Regions from separate parts of the Bacillus sp. BACIII genome, predicted to be linked through region 1. Evidence: predicted binding sites of a transcription regulator. Region 1 holds the regulator's gene; the other holds the start of a gene.

Region 1 (8,445 bases):
GTCATCGATGAATCTTATAAAGGTGACAATGATTTCTGGTTTTTCCCGGCATATGCACTTCGGGGATACCGATATTTCCAAGGGGGAGCGGATCTGCCAATTCAGAATCATGAAGAAAATGCCTCAAGTGGAATTGATCGAAGTGGACAAGCTCGGAAACAATGACCGCGGCGGTCTGGGATCAACAGGCACAAAATAAAACGATTAAAGACTGCTGTTAAGCAGTCTTTTTATTGATTTCGAAGCGCCAGCCGCGCTAGCATATTGATGAAGGATTTCCCGATATTCCTTCTTCAGCATTCCGTTTTTCTAGAAGATGCTCTGATGTTTTTATTCTTTAAGATGAACGGAGGTCTTGTCCAACGTATATAATATTGTGACAAAAGTGTAAACAAAAGAAAGGATGATGTTATGAAAAAAAGGGTTAGAAGAGAAGACCGTAAAGCTGCTGGCAAAGAGGCAGAGCAGAAGAAACCGTCCAAAGTCACCCTGTTCTGCCGTTCGCTTCAAAGGCTGAAGCATTTGTATTGTAACATAAACATACAATTGCCATCAATAACCAAAAAAGGAATTTTAGTTTTGATTTTATCGTTTTTGCTTCTGCCGTTTTTACGGGCTGATGCCGCTTCAGATACTTACGGCAGTTTCGAGGAATTAAAACTGCATGAGGCCCCCTCCGTTTTTTCTATTTCATCGAAAGAACATGACCCTTCTGTTCTCATATTAGCTATACACGGCGGAGGCATAGAGCCGGGGACCAGTGAGTTGGCCAGAAAAATTGCCGAAAACCGGAGCCTGTATTTATTTGAAGGGTTAAAATCAGCCGGCAATGCTGAGCTGCATTTGACCAGTTCGCATTTCGACGAACCTAAAGCCGTTCAAATGGTGAAAGAGCACTCAAATGTCATTTCATTGCACGGTTACGGCAGCGACGATAAAAAGATAAAAATCGGCGGTACAGACAGAGAACGGGCCGAACTTTTGACAGATGTGCTGAAACGGAACGGGTATCCTGCCGTTCTTCTTGGCATAAATGATAAATACGCAGGTGTCAGTCCGAACAATCTTGCCAATCAATCTTCATCCGGATTAAGTATTCAAATCGAAATGAGCACCGGTTTTAGAAAATCACTGTTTGATACTTTTACGCTTAAAAGCAGAGCGTCCACACAAAACGATACCTTTCTCCGATTCACAAAAACGATTTCTGATTTTATCAATGACAATTATAAATAAGCACGCCGCTTTTTGCCGGCGGAGCTTTTTCTTTTGAAATTTATGAAACTTTAAGTTCTTAAGATCGTATACATAACTGACAGGATGAAAGAAAAGAGGTGGGCAAATGAAAGTGATGATCGGGTCTATCATTCTTCTTGTCATCATCGGATTCGGTTTATGGCTGATGCTTAGTCCAATCTTTAAACAAGTGGGAAGCGGAGCCAAAAAATTTAAAAAGTCATGGGAGGAAAAAGATCAGCATGAGCGAAAATAAGCGGAGAAACACAAAAAAAATACTCGGCGGTGTGATTATAGGCGCAGCCCTTTTAATTGCGGGCGTTACGGCGTCATTATTTATTGAAAAAATACCGAATGGTTATGTCGGAGTCGTATACTCACCGAACGGCGGGGTAAAATCCGAAACTTTGGATCAAGGCTGGCACTTAGTCGGTTTGTTTAATAAAGTAACGGAATATCCGGTGCGTATGCAGACCGTAAATAATGAAAATATAAAAGTGGCAACCTCAGACGGTAAAAATATTGAAATGGATATCGCTTACAACTATGTTGTTCAGCCTGATAAAGTAGTCGATCTGTTTAACAAATTCGGGGCGGTAGACGTTGAAACGATTGAAAATACATATTTAAAAACAAGACTGTGGGACGCGGCGCGAAAATCAATCAGCAAATACTCGGTTATTGACACATACGGGCAAAAATCTGCAGAAGCCGCTGCCGATGTTCAAAAAAGGTTTGCTGAGGATATGAAGAACCTTGGATTTTTAATTGATGATCTGACGCTTGGCGTCCCGAAGCCGGATAAAGCCACACAGGAAGCTATTGATGCAAGAGTGAAGTCTTCACAGGAGCTTGAACGGACGCAGACTGAAATTAAAATAGCTGAAGCTGAAGCGAAAAAGAAAAAAATTGAAGCGGAAGGGATCGCTGATTATAACCAAATCATAAAAAAATCAATGTCTGATGAAATGATCAAATATAAATGGATTGAAAAATGGGACGGAAAAACACCGAAAGCGACAGGCACAGACTCACTGCTCCAGCTGCCGCTGGACGATCAGAAGCAAAAATAAAAAGAAAGGAGGCGGATGCCTCCTCAGCTTGTAGAGAAAACGATGTTTTTTCTACAAGCTTTTTTGTTTTATACAGTTTCTTTAGATATTCATCAGGTTTCAGATGCAGAAAAAGAGCTCCCACATGCCTAGCCTTGTTTGGCTAGGTATGTGGCAATCTTCTTCATATTCTGGCATGCGGCTGTGAGGAGGACTTGCTCGCTCACATTCCGCTTTCCCCTCAACCTGCAATAGCGAAGCCCATGCAGCTGTTTTGAATCTGCAAAGCTTCGCTCTATTTTTTCTTTTCTTTTTTTGTAGAGGTTTTTTCCTGAAACAGACAAGCGATTTTGTCTGACCCTTTCTTTATGGTCCTCCCATACATGCCGGGTGATGACCTTTTGGCGGTTCTTTGATTTTGTGCATTGTGCAAGCAATGGGCATGCGGAACAGATTTCAGGATTTGATTTATATGACCGGTAGCCTTTTCGGTCAGTTGTTGAGTATGTAAGTGTTTGGTGATTTGGACAAATGTATCTATCTTGTTCACTGTCATAATGAAATTTCCATTTTGGAAACAAGCCTCTGGCAGGGTGATATCGTCTATAGGCAATAACGCCAAAAATATGGCGGTCAGCTAATCCTTTACAGATCGGGGTCGTTAAATAACCAGAATCAAGAGCGACGGCTTCTACATCAAAATCAAATCGTGCGATTTGGTGATCCAATCGGTCAAGATAAGGTACAGAATCATGGACATTTCCGGGCGTGACATAGGCGTCGGTGATAATGTTATGTTTCATATCCGTTGTTCGGTGATCTAAATAAAAGAAACCCTCCGGTTTATTTTCACGATACATATATCCACTTTCCGGATCAGTTGTACTGTGGCGGATCTCTTTTTCAGCTTTCACCTCCTCTTTGACTTTTAACGGCTTTTTTCCGTGTTCCTCCCGATCCTCTTGTATGGCTTCATTTAAATCCTTGATATAGTTTTGGGTATCCTGCGCAATTGTTTTTCTTGTGTATTTATGCTTGTTGGCATTGGCTTTCAGATGAGTTGAATCAGTGAATAGGACACGTCCGCCCACCATGTCATGATTGATGGCCTGAAGAACGATCTCATCAAAGATGTCTTGGAAGATGGTTGTATCTTTAAAGCGTGTGCGTCTGTTCCAGCTGATGGTGGAGTGATGCGGAACTGGATCATTTATGTTCAATCCGAGAAACCATCTGTATGCCATATTGTAGTAAATTTCTTTTTCGAGCTGTCTTTCTGAACGGATACCGTAGAGGTAGCCGATAAACATCATTTTGAATAAAATCAGCGGATCGAGTGAAGGGCGGCCTTTGTTTTCGCTGTAGTAAGGCTTAACCTTTTCAATGATAAAAGAGAAGTCTATGTGTTTATCAATTTTTCGAAGCAGATGATCTTCTTCGACGAGTTGGTCAAGCAAAACAAATTCGGCTGTGTTTTGAGAAGAGTTTCTTGTGTGGAACATGAGAAAGACACCGTCCTTTTTAGTCTTTCTTTTATTTTAATACAGGAGAATGGATATTTTAAGGAAAAATAAAGGCTGTCGAGATTTTCTCGACAGCCTGAGGAGGCGGATGCCTCCTTTTTATGTTTTTTCTTCAGAATCTTTTTCCGGCACCAATTCTTCAGACGCCTCGGTTTGATAGCTCCATAGCGTGCTATCTGTCTCTGTTGTGTCCTGATAATCTTCGGGAAGCACATATTGCTGCAAATATCGGTGAAAAAATGCCTCAAAAACAGAAATGCAAAGTGCAGAGATAACCGATGCCGCGGCAGGAGAGACATTAAACCCGCCAATGTTCATTAGAAATATCCATAATATAATGAATGAAATTCCGAAATCAGCTGCAACGGCTGTAAAATTGCTTGTTCTCGGCAGAATCATGCAATCACCCAAAAAGTAAGTGATCAAACTTAAGATCAAGGTAATAAACAGAACGTTTAAAAAAGTTACTTGGTACATCAGATCCAGAACAATGTACAGCAAAGCAAGTGTGAGCGCCGTTTTAGAAGCGAAAGCAATTACATGTTTCATTTGAACCACCTTCGTTATTTCGTTTAGTCTTCATTGTAGGCAATCAGCAAATTTTTAAACTGGTATATAGTGGTTATAAAGTGTGCGTTTTAATAAAATGTAAATAGACATCACCATATTCAAAAGTTAAAATATGTAAAAAAAGGGGGATGCAAAATTGAAAAAATGGTGGATATGTATTGCTGTTTTTTTATTATGTTTTTGCGGAGTACACTCAGCTGAAGCGGCTACCACTGAATTCGGATCAAAAACAAGCTTCATTATGGAGGGAGATGTCAAAGAGTTTTTTATTGAAAATCCGGGGGCTGTATCAGCTGATGATTACCTATTAGGATACAAGTTCACCATTGTGAACAATTCTTCATGCAATTTAAACGTGAAACTCCAGCGGATGGCGCTGAACGGAAATTTTTATACATTAAGTTCTAAAAGCTACAGCGGCAGCTGGTTAAACCTAAGTGCCCAGGACAAAAAATCAATTGATCCGCATCACAAATACAGGATTCTGATTGAAAGCTCTTCAAACGTCTGTGCACCTGTTCATATTAAAGGGTTATACGGCGTGGAATATTATCATTTTGATTGAAAATAGATACCCGCAAAGGAAGCGGGTTTTTTTACATCTCGTCAAAACTTATTGTACTATGCACTAAATATTCATGAATAAAATGTAATCCGTCCGCTCCAAGTAAAGATAGTTATATATCAAAATCAGCCCGCACAAATACAAAAGTTGAAAAACGGATAAAAAGTTTCCTTAGAGAAACATTATTTATTGACTTCAAAAGTGAGATGCCTGATAATAAAGATGTAAGTTTTTCCTCCTTAGCAGGTTCGTTTCTTAAGCCAGGGCGAATCTGCTCTTTTTTTGCAAAAGAAAAACCCCTTTCAGAGGGGTTTTACGATAAATAAAGTTTAATAGAATTAATGAACGGCTCTGAATACGCCGATCACTTTCCCTAAAATACTTACGTTTTGCAGGATAATCGGTTCCATCGTCGGATTTTCCGGCTGCAGCCGCACATAATTGTCTTCTTTATAGAAGCGCTTGACCGTGGCTTCATCATCTTCGGTCATAGCCACCACGATTTCCCCGTTATTGGCCGTGTTCTGCTGTTTGACAATGACGTAATCTTTGTCAAAAATGCCGGCGTCAATCATACTCTCTCCCATGATTTCTAACATGAATACGTGTTCTCCCGGAGGAACCATCCGGTCAGGAAGCGGAAAATACTCGTCGATATTTTCAACAGCTGTAATCGGGATACCTGCCGTCACTTTTCCGATGACCGGAACATTGACAACCTGGCTTTTCGGAATTTGGACTTCTTCTTCATCCAATACCTCAATCGCTCTCGGTTTAGTAGGGTCCCGTCTGATCAGGCCTTTTGTCTCCAGCCGCGCCAAATGTCCGTGCACGGTTGAACTGGAAGCCAGTCCTACTGCTTCTCCTATCTCTCTTACAGAAGGCGGATATCCTTTCGTTTTTACCTCTTCTTTAATAAAACGCAGGATATCAAGCTGCCTTTTTGATAGCTTCGTCATATTTCGCACCTCAAAACGTCGATTTTAAGTAGATTATAGCATGATTTTCCTGACAGTACAAACATAGGTTCGAAAAAAACGATTGACAGAAACATTTGTTCGTATATACTGAAAGGTATAAAAAGCGAACAAACATTCTGGAGGTTGTTTAAATGGCGAAGGAATCTATCATATTTGTCGGACTGTTTACTGCGATTTTAAGTGCCGTTATTTTACTTGTTTCATGTGCGGGAAATGATCAGGCGCTCAGCCAATATGTTAAAATAAAGGTTCAGGACGGAGATACTCTGTGGTCACTTGCGGATCAAGTAGCAGAGAAGAAAAATATTAACAAAGAAGATTTCATTGAGTGGGTGACGGAGAATAATCATCTCCAAACTGCTGATATAAAGCCCGGAGACGAACTTATTCTTCCGGTTAAGAAGGAGAATCCGGCCGTATATCAGCTGGCCATTGTCAATTAGAGAGGAAAGAGAGAAATGAAGGCGCTCATTTATGCCCGGGTAAGCACAAACAAAGAACAGCAGCAGACGTCTTTAAAAAGACAGGAAGAGGAGCTCAGTGAGATCGCTGCGGCAAACGGCATGGAAGTCGTAAAAGTCATTTCAGAGAAAGCCAGCGGTTACGAAATGGACCGCGACGGAGTATTTGAAATGCTTGATGAAATTAAAAAGTCACATATTGACGCGATATTGGTGCAGGATGAAACAAGACTGGGAAGAGGAAACGCCAAGATCGCGCTTTTGCATTGTATTTACAGGGAGAACGTAAAAATATATACGACGGCTCATAAAGGCGAGCTGGAGCTTTCCGAAGCTGATACGATGGTACTCGAAATCGTCAGTATTGTGGAGGAATATCAAAGGAAAATTCACAATATGAAAATCCGGCGGGGAATGAAAAGAGCCGTAAAAAATGGCTATAAGCCTGAACGGAATCTGAAAAACAGACATGAAAACAGCGGAAAAGAAAAAAAAGAGGTTCCTGTTTCGGAAATTATCAGGCTGAGAGCTAACAAGCTTACCTTTGCAGAAATCGCCGCCACCTTAAGAGGATTCGGCTATGATGTATCCAAAGCCACGGTTCACCGGCGTTTTCAGGAATATATCGCAGACAGCGAAGGCAGCTGACATGCTTCAGTTGTAAAAAAGATGATGTTTTAGTAGTATATAATCAACACGCACCAAAGGAGCTTATTATGATTTCTAAAGAAAAAATCGCAAGAATTAACGAATTGGCTCAAAAAGCTAAATCAAACACGATAACAGATGAGGAAAAAGCCGAACAGCAAAAGCTTCGCCAGGAGTATTTGAAAGGGTTCCGCTCCTCAATGAAAAATACGTTAAAGAGCGTAAAAGTTATTGATCCAGAGGGTAATGATGTCACTCCTGAAAAATTAAAAAGGGAACAACAGAAAAATAATCTTCATTAAACAGAAAGAATACGGCAATACGTATTCTTTTTTGTATATACTAATATCAGGCTGTGATTTGCGACAATTTTCAACAAGTTTATCTCAAATTTAAGCTGAAAGAGTTGAGAAAAAGTCAGCATCGCTTTATGATGAAAAGGTACAACAATAAGGAAGGGGATTATAATGGATACAATTGAAAAGAAATCAGTTGCCACCATACGTACACTATCTATAGACGCAATTGAAAAAGCTAATTCCGGACACCCGGGCATGCCGATGGGAGCTGCTCCGATGGCTTACACGCTGTGGACGAAGTTTATGAATGTAAATCCGCAGAATCCGGGATGGTTTAACCGAGACCGCTTTGTTTTATCAGCAGGACACGGTTCAATGCTTTTGTACAGCATGCTGCATTTAAGCGGGTATGACCTCAGCATTGAAGATCTGAAACAGTTCCGTCAATGGGGAAGCAAAACACCGGGACATCCGGAGTTCGGGCATACAGCCGGAGTCGACGCAACGACCGGGCCTTTGGGACAGGGTATCGCTATGGCAGTGGGAATGGCAATTGCAGAACGCCATCTGGCTGAAACATATAACCGTGATTCATTCAACGTAGTTGATCATTATACATATAGTATTTGCGGAGACGGCGATTTGATGGAAGGCATTTCTTCTGAAGCCGCTTCTCTAGCAGGCCATCTGGAATTAGGCCGCCTGATCGTATTATACGATTCTAATGATATTTCTTTAGACGGCGATTTAAATCGCTCTTTCTCTGAAAATGTAAAACAGCGTTTTGAAGCCATGAACTGGGAAGTCCTTTATGTTGAGGACGGAAATAACATCGCTGAATTGACGGCTGCAATTGAAAAAGCGCGCCAGAATGATAAAAAACCGACATTAATTGAAGTGAAAACGACAATCGGTTTCGGTTCTCCAAACCGCGCGGGCACATCCGGTGTTCACGGCGCTCCGCTAGGACTAGAAGAGAGCAAGCTGACTAAAGAAGCGTACGCTTGGACGTTTGAAGAAGATTTTTATGTTCCAGAAGAAGTATACGCGCATTTCAACGAAGCTGTAAAAGAAGCCGGCGCGAAAAAAGAACAGGAATGGAATGAACAGT
Region 2 (8,445 bases), 410 kb from region 1:
CCGGCCTCTGTCAGCGACGCGGCATGGAGGAGCGACGCCGGGCCGTACCGTTCATGGATATCATCCAATACTTTGCCGAGACTGATCTTTTTTTCCTGGGCATCGAACAGGCTCAGCTGAACATAATCACAGGGCTCCAGCTGGGAAAGGGAGACGCCGGCGCTGCGGACGGGCTCCCCGTTCCAATGCTCTTTAAAGAGCTTGACCGCCGTTTTAAAAATATCCATTCCGAAATTGGTCGGAGAGACGAGCTTTCTCTGTCTGTGAAAACCTGAAGGGAAATCAAAATCGGCGCCCCTGATGCTGACTGAAACCGTATGGCCGATGTATTGTTTAAAACGGGCGCGGCGGGCCACTTCTTCGCTTAACTCCAGCAATACGACTTTGATATCCTCAAAGCGGCTGTAGTCTCTCGGAAGGGTCATGTTATGGCCGATCGCTTTTTGCCGGCTGTGCGTGTTGACGGTGACCGGAGAGGGATCGATGCCGCGGGCTGTCCGCTGAAGCAATTCGCCGTTAATGCCCCAGCGCTTTTTCAGCAGTTCGGGAGGATGTGCGGCAAGCCCGCCGATTGTGCTGATGCCCATCCGCCTTAAATGATGCTCCATCCGTTTTCCGATGCCGAATAATTTTCCGACCGGCAGCGGCCACAGATCCTGCCTGATATTTGACATATCCAATCTGTGAATGCCGGATGCGTTTTTTTTGGCAAAATGGTCGCAAGCCATTTTCGCAAGCGCCTTATTCGGCCCGATGCCGACACGGGCATAAATACCGAATTCACGCATAATCGCTTGTTGAATGTTTTTGGCGATTGTAAAAGGATCACCGAACAGCCGCCTGCTCCCGGTCACGTCGAGAAACTGCTCATCGATGGAGTAGGGTTCTACAAGATCGGTATACCGCTCGAACAGCTCGGTAATCATAACGGAGACATCAATATACCGCTGCATCCGCGGACGGACGATAACGGCGTCTGGACATTTGGCCTGCGCTTCCCCCAGCCGTTCAGCGTTTTTTACGCCGTATCGTTTGGCGAGCGGACAAGCCGCAAGCACGACGCCGCTGCGTCTTTCGGGATCTCCCGAGACAATGACGGGCCGGTTTTTAAGATGAGGCGCTTCCGCTTTTTCCACAGACGCATAAAACGATTGCATATCAACAAGAAGAATATCAGCCATAAAAAAACCTCCGGGAACGTTTGTTCTGTTTTTCATTTTACCCGAACAATGACCGCGTTTATACTGGTAAATCATTCCCCGGTTGGAAGACGGGCTGATTCGTCCGCTTGAAAAGAAATCATTTACAATTGCAAACAACCCACATATAATTTTTTATATTCCAATGAAAGAAGCTGACATTCATTTTGCCGGACGAAAAGGAGAGTCAATCGATTATGGATATTCGAACAATTACCTCTGAAGACTATGAAATGGTTACGTCTGTTTTGAATGAATGGTGGGGCGGCAGGCAGATGAAAGACAAACTGCCGCGCTTGTTTTTTGAACATTTTCAGGACACAAGCTTTATTACGTTCGGGCCGGAGGGAATGACCGGTTTTTTAATCGGGTTTCAGTCACAATCAGACCCTGAGACGGCATATATTCATTTTTCCGGTGTGCATCCGGATTTCAGAAAAATGCAAATTGGAAAACAGCTCTATGACCGATTTATGGAGACGGTGAAAGAAAGGGGCTGCACAAAAGTCAATTGCGTGACGGCGCCTGTCAATAAAGTATCAATCGCCTATCATACAAAGTTAGGCTTTGAAGCTGAAAAAGGAACCAAAACCGTAAACGGAATCCCTGTTTTTGCGAATTATGACGGTCCGGGCCAGGATCGGATTCTGTTTGTGAAATACATATAGAGGAGGCTGAAAATGGGCTTTTTAGCTGACACGCCCAAACCGCCTTATGATGCGGTCATTTTTTCATCAATCAAGAGAGAATATGATGAGGAATATGAACAAACGGCAGAGCGCATCACGGTTTCCTGCTGGGACAGCATGGATGCGATTAAACGGTGGAAAGACCGGGCGGCAAAACAAAAAGGAAAAAGCGCCTGGAATGAAGCGTACGCGGTCCGCATGACGAGGACGGAGCCGCAGCGGATGTTTGTGTCAAAAGGAGCGGAAGATTGATTGCATTTTTACAGCATAAAGAAGAACAGACGGCGCGGGAAATTGCGGCGGTTCAGCGCTGCTCTTATCAAAAAGAAGCCGAGCTGATCGGCTTTTTCGGCATTCCCGGGCTGCATGAAACAGCCGAAGACATACAGCGGTCCCAGGAGACGTTTGCCGGTTTCAGAGTAAAAGATCGGCTCGCAGGCGTCATTTCGTATGAAAAAAAGGGATATGATCTCGTTATATGCCGGCTGACGGTGCACCCGTCCGGCTTTCGGAAAGGAATCGGACGGGCGCTCATTCAATTTGTGTTAGACGAGAACCGGGACGCCCAAAAAATAGAGACGGCTACCGCCAGCCAAAACGTTCCGGCAGTCTCTCTCTATTTAAAAGCAGGGTTCACGGAAGCCGGACAGACTGAGACGCCGGAAGGGCTGACTCTCTCATTTTTTCATCTTTATCCGAAGAGAAAAGCGGAAGTAATTCCGCACCAGCCGGAATGGAAAGAGATGTTTGAAAGAGAAAAGGCGAATTTGATCCGAATCTTCGGCCGCGCACTCCATTCGGTCAGCCACATCGGCAGCACCTCCATCCCCGGGATGGCCGCAAAACCCGTCATTGATATACTGGCGGAGGTTAATGATATTTCGGATGCTGACCGATTCAGTCCGCAGCTGGAAGCACTCGGCTATGAGGCGAAAGGGGAAAACGGGATAGAAGGCCGGCGTTTCTTTCAAAAAGGCGGCAACAGGCGCACACACCACGTTCACATATACGAAACAGGCCATCCGGACGCGGGGCGTCATCTGCTGTTCCGGGATTACCTCACCGCAAAGCCTGAAAAAGCGGCTCAATACATGAAGCTGAAAAAGCGGCTCGCTGAGACATACCCGTACGATATGGCAAAGTATACTGAAGGGAAAAAGGACTGGATCAAGGCGGCTGAACAAGAGGCAAAGGACTAAGGAGAGCGGGCTGCTGTAAAGAAAGCAGAAACAATGCATACAGCGGTCCGGTATGCTACAATGGCGAAAATGAAAAACGGAGGATCACCTATGCAAATACATGTGACGGATGCGGCGAAACACACGCTTTTGCAGGCAATGGACGCCAACCCGGAGAAAAAAGCGCAGCTCCGCTATGACGCAGAAGGCTGCGGGTGCGCGGTCAGCGGCGTGCCGGCCATCTGGCTGGCGGACGAATTAACGGGACAATGCGAACGCATTGAAACCAACGGACTTCCGCTTTACATCCAGACCTCTCAAAAAGTGTTTTTTGACGAGGAAATGACAATCGATTACAATGAAAAGGCAAAAACGCTCGTCTTAAAGAGCCCGGCAGAAATGCTGAGCCCGAGAATGAGCATATTAGTAAAGCAGGGAGAAACTGAAAGTGAATCAAAAGCTGAAAGCCATTAAACAGACGGCACAGCATAAAACGTGGGTATCCTTTTTGAACAACAATCATCCGTACAGTCTGCTGCACTGGTCCATCGGGGGCGCTGAATCCGTACAAAAGGATGTCTGGCTGCTTCAGGATGAGATGACCTTCAAAGCGCAGGAGTTTACGACAATCGACCTCGCCATTGACTGGATCGGAGAAAATATGGACGGGATTACCGACGTTTTATGACGGGAAAGCGAAAGAACCAGTATACGTTCTTTCGCTTTTTTACGTTTGCGTTACGGTATCTAAAAAGGTTTGCAAGGCTTGCCGGTAGCTCTCCGGATTTTTGGTGTACGACATGGCATGCCCGCCCGATTCGGCCAGATACAGCATCTTCGGGCCGCGTTTTCTGCGGTGCAGCATTTCGGAGGAAGCGGGAGGTATATAATCATCCTCCTTACTGTGGATAAACAGAATGGGCTGCCGGATGCGGCTGATAACCGATAAAGGCGAGACATCACGGATGCGGTATCCTTCTCTCACCAGCAAAAAGAAATCAGCCAAAGGCAGCAGCGGCCACCGAGGCAGCCGGAATTCCCGCTTCAGTCTGTAGGCTAACTGATCGTGAAAACTTGCGAACGGACAGTCCGCAATATAAAAATCAGCGCCGTCTCCATTCTGATGATCTCCCGCGTATAATAAGGCCGTCACCGCTCCCATTGATTCGCCGTGGACACCGATTTGACCGCCGTCCCCGGTTTTGTTTCTCACCCAATTCACGGCTTCTTCCAAATCATCTTTTTCAAAATAACCGTAGCTCGTTGTTCGGCCGCCGCTTTTTCCGTGCCGGCGGTGGTCATACACGAGCACATTCCAGCCTAAATCCAGAAACAAATCCATGTATTTCAATGAATTAAACAAATTGACGGTAACACCGTGACAAATAATCATCGTGTTTGCCGTATGATGCGGGGCGATGTAAAAGCCTTTGATCTCATACCCGTGGCGTGACAAGATGACAGCCTCTTCTTTTTCCATGGCCTGAAAGGAATCAAATACCCCACGCCAGTCTGCCGTTTCTCTTTTCATGATGTCTTCATCCGTCTTTTTCTTCATAAACATGATCAGATTCGTAAAAGCAAATCCGGCGGCCAAAAAGACAGCGCAAGCCGAACCGAACACCGCCAGCCATTTTTTCACGCAGGCACCCTCCTTTAATATGCCGGCCTCCGGCGCTCCATGGTACACTTGCTTCACCATTATTCAGATACGGGGGTATAATGATGAAAAAGCAGCTGCCTAAAGAAAAACACAGCTTAAAAGACAATCTGGAGGAAGATCTGAAGGCCAGGCTTTTGCAAATGAAAAGTGAGCTGAAGGAAGAAGACGAGAAAAAACAAGCGCAGCAAAAGGCGGAACAAATCAGAAAACGAAAAGAAAAAGAAAAAAATAAAAGCTTTGAAGAGCTGCTGAATGAAAGCAGTCTCGATTGGCACAAATATAAATAAACCGGCATCTGACAAGGTGCCGGTTTTATTGTTTAAGAACGATGGGCTTCGTATACGTCCTGTTTTGTATGGTATTGCAGGGCTTTGATTTCCTGACTGCTTAAACGCCGGGCCTCTAGAGCCGAACAGTTTTCTCTCAGCTGCTCCGGCGAGCTTGCTCCGGTGATGACAGAAGCGACGGCCGGCTGTGAAAGCAAGTATTGAAGAGAAAGCTCCGTCATGCTCAGATCAGGCACGGCAGCGTTAATCGCTTTTTTAGTTTCTGCCAGTTCTTCAAAAGAATATGTTAAATAGCCGTTCTCTTTTACGCTTGCGGCCGCTTGATCGAGCGGTTTTTCCGTAAGAAGCCCTTTAGCGACAGGCCCTCTGGCGACGACGCTGATTCCGTTCTCCTCTAAAAGGGGAAGCCACTCCTCGGGACGCCGGTCCAGCAGGCTGTATTGCATCATAATGCTTGTGATATTTGATTTTTTCACATATTCTTTAATGACATTCGGACGAATCGAGGAAATGCCGTAATACCGGATGACACCTTCCTGTTTTAAGTCCTCGAACGCTTCGATCGTTTCATCAATCTGATCCTCCATCGTGCCGCCATGCAGCTGATAAAGGTCGATATAGTCCGTTTTTAGCCGGCGCAGACTGTTTTTGACCGCTTCTTTTATGTATCCTTTGGAAGCGTCCCAATGCCAGCCATCTTTCTCATCATTCCAGCGGTTTCCGGCTTTCGTGGCTAAAATGATGTCGTGTCTGCGGTTTTTGACGGCCTCCCCGACGATTTCCTCATTTCTGCCGAAATCATAAAGATCAGCGGTATCTAAATAATTGATTCCAAGCTCGATCGCTTCATCCAAAATAGACAGCGCCTTAGCTTTATCCGTGCCGAGCGACATACAGCCGAGCCCGATTTCGCTTATTTCTAAATCAGAACGTCCCAATTTGCGTTTTCTCATCATTTTGCTCCTTTTTATGGTCTTTTATTGACCGTAATATAAAGGCGCGAAGTTTTCAACTGTTAAGGCCCGGTGATCCAATCTCCGACATAGCGGAATGTCCGTCCGTACTCTTTCAATTTAGCCCGCACTTCCCAAGCCTTTCCGACCAATACGATGCTCTTATCCTTCCGGTACACCTTCAATCGAAAAGCACCTCCCTCTTATGCATGTATGATAAAATATATGAGGCATAATAGAGAGACAGAACGGGAGATGACATGATGAAACATTTAGAAGAAAAAACACTTGCGAAGAAAAAGCTGTATGACGGGAAAGTCATAGATCTTTACTTAGAGGATGTAGAGCTCCCGAACGGAAAAACAAGCAAGCGGGAAATCGTCAAACATCCGGGAGCGGTGGCTGTGCTTGCGGTGACCGAAGAAGGAAAAATCATTTTGGTGAATCAGTTCAGAAAGCCGCTGGAACGGACAATCGTTGAAATTCCGGCCGGCAAGCTGGAAAAAGGAGAAGAGCCCGAACATACCGCATTAAGAGAGCTCGAAGAAGAAACGGGATATACGGCGGAAACCTTGACGAAAATCACCGCTTTTTATACATCACCGGGATTTGCTGATGAAATCGTGCACCTCTTTCTTGCTGAAGGGCTTTCGTTGCTTGAAGAAAAGCGAGAACTGGATGAGGATGAATTTGTCGAAGTGATGCAGGTCACGCTTAAAGAGGCCGTGAAGCTGGTTGAATCCCGCCAGGTGTATGACGCTAAAACGGCATACGCGATTCAGTATCTCCAGCTGAAAGAAGCGCTGAAGGAAAAATGATGAAAACCGTTTATGCGGATCTGCATATTCATATCGGGCGCACCTATACGGGGAGACCGGTCAAAATCACCGGGGCTAAAACATTGACGCTGCAGCGGATTTTGGAAGAAGCAAGCGAGGGGAAGGGAATTGAACTATTGGGCATCATCGACTGCCATTCCCCGGAAGTCATGGAAGAAATCGAGCACGGAATTGATGAAGGCAGATACCGTGAGCTGAAAGAAGGCGGCATCCGGTATCGGAATACGACGCTTCTGTTGGGCAGTGAGCTTGAAATTTATGATCACACATGCCGCGGGCCGATTCACGTTCTCGTCTTTATGCCGGCTCTTGCCGAAATGAAGATGTTTTCTGAGTGGCTCGCAAAAAGGCTTAAAAATATCCATCTCAGTTCCCAGCGCATTTACGAGACCGGTTTGAATCTTCAAAAGAAAACAAAGGAATTGGGCGGGCTGTTTATCCCCGCCCATATGTTCACCCCGCATAAAAGCCTGTACGGAAAAGGGGTCAGATCTTCTTTGACAGAAGTTTTCGACCCGGCGCTTATTGACGCGGCGGAACTCGGATTAAGCTGCGACACTGACATGGCTTCACGGGTAACGGAACTTGATCCGTATACATTTTTAACAAATTCTGATGCGCATTCCTTAGGAAAAATCGGCAGAGAATATAATGAAATGCTTCTGAAGGAAGCGAACTTTACGGAATTTTCGCTGGCTCTAAAAGGGAAGGGCGGAAGAAAAATCACGGCGAATTACGGACTGAACCCGAAGCTCGGGAAGTATTACAGGACGGCTTGCGACCGCTGCGGCAGCCCGGCTGAAAAAGGAGCTTTAAAATGTACGGAATGCGGCGGGAAAACAATGACAAAAGGGGTCAGTGAACGGCTGGAGGAACTGAGCGGACCGAAAAAAAGCCGCGTGCCGCGGCCTCCGTATATTCATCAAATCCCTCTGCAGTTCATTCCCGGAGTCGGACCGAAAACATTGGAAAAACTAAAGCGGACTTTCGGGACGGAAATGGCGATTCTTCATCAGGCAGAAGAAGAGGACTTGGCACGCGTCGTGCAGCCTAAAATAGCGGCTGTCATTCATAAAGCGCGCACCGGGCAGCTCGCCCTTGAGGCCGGAGGCGGAGGAACGTACGGCCGAATCAAGCCGTAAAGCCGGTTTTTAGCGGAGTTCCTCCTGTACCTTTTTTTTCGTACGGACAAACGCAATCAATTCGATGATTTCATCCTGATTAAGCGGCTCCCCGTCAACGGTCAGTGTGCCGCGACCTTGTGCGGCTTTTGTTAATTCGATGGTCTGGGCAAACGGCTCCGCCTTTTTTTCAGTGCGCCCCAGTAAATCGTCGCACGTCGTGTCAAACAGATCGGCAAGCGTGCCCAGCGCTTCGAATGACGGGCGCCGGTAGCCTGATTCATACCCGGCGTATGTGCTTTTTGCGATGCCGAGCCGGTCAGCCGTATATTGAAGAGACCAATTTTTCTTTTTTCTCAGTTCAGTTAAACGATCTAAATTCATATTCAAAACCGCTCCTTTTCACTTGAGCAAAATTATATCATATCGATGTGTAAAAGTGTACGCGAATTGAATAATAATCACTTGATTAATTTCATTCGTCTGTCTATAATTTGATTAAAAGTATGCGAAAAG

Evidence for each region. The regulator LexA, encoded in region 1, represses DNA repair genes until DNA is damaged. The targets are predictions, from matches to a motif close to CGAACATATGTTCG.
Region 2: a site for LexA is predicted at 1,195-1,208, ahead of ACXN9U_RS03680 (DNA polymerase IV). Genes of this name have one in related genera too.

The regions. Positions count from the first base shown of each region.
Region 1 is NZ_CM174437.1:1,139,293-1,147,737, reverse strand. Features, by position in the region: partial or broken gene ACXN9U_RS05670 (dUTP diphosphatase) at 1-199, shown strand, start outside; gene ACXN9U_RS05665 (poly-gamma-glutamate hydrolase family protein) at 412-1,236, shown strand; gene ACXN9U_RS05660 (DUF8570 family protein) at 1,343-1,492, shown strand; gene ACXN9U_RS05655 (prohibitin family protein) at 1,479-2,309, shown strand; gene ACXN9U_RS05650 (IS1182 family transposase) at 2,438-3,790, opposite strand; gene ACXN9U_RS05645 (YndM family protein) at 3,911-4,360, opposite strand; gene ACXN9U_RS05640 (hypothetical protein) at 4,518-4,946, shown strand; gene lexA (transcriptional repressor LexA) at 5,285-5,905, opposite strand; gene yneA (cell division suppressor protein YneA) at 6,058-6,369, shown strand; gene ACXN9U_RS05625 (YneB family resolvase-like protein) at 6,385-7,035, shown strand; gene ACXN9U_RS05620 (DUF896 domain-containing protein) at 7,104-7,337, shown strand; gene tkt (transketolase) at 7,503-8,445, shown strand, end outside.
Region 2 is NZ_CM174437.1:728,225-736,669, forward strand. Features, by position in the region: gene ACXN9U_RS03680 (DNA polymerase IV) at 1-1,181, opposite strand, end outside; gene ACXN9U_RS03685 (GNAT family N-acetyltransferase) at 1,397-1,867, shown strand; gene ACXN9U_RS03690 (hypothetical protein) at 1,880-2,140, shown strand; gene ACXN9U_RS03695 (GNAT family N-acetyltransferase) at 2,137-3,087, shown strand; gene ACXN9U_RS03700 (iron-sulfur cluster biosynthesis family protein) at 3,178-3,540, shown strand; gene ACXN9U_RS03705 (DUF2552 family protein) at 3,515-3,754, shown strand; gene ACXN9U_RS03710 (alpha/beta hydrolase) at 3,794-4,708, opposite strand; gene ACXN9U_RS03715 (YqkE family protein) at 4,792-5,016, shown strand; gene ACXN9U_RS03720 (aldo/keto reductase) at 5,049-5,969, opposite strand; gene mciZ (Z-ring formation inhibitor MciZ) at 6,032-6,154, opposite strand; gene ACXN9U_RS03730 (NUDIX hydrolase) at 6,233-6,787, shown strand; gene ACXN9U_RS03735 (TIGR00375 family protein) at 6,787-7,950, shown strand; gene ACXN9U_RS03740 (helix-turn-helix domain-containing protein) at 7,960-8,313, opposite strand.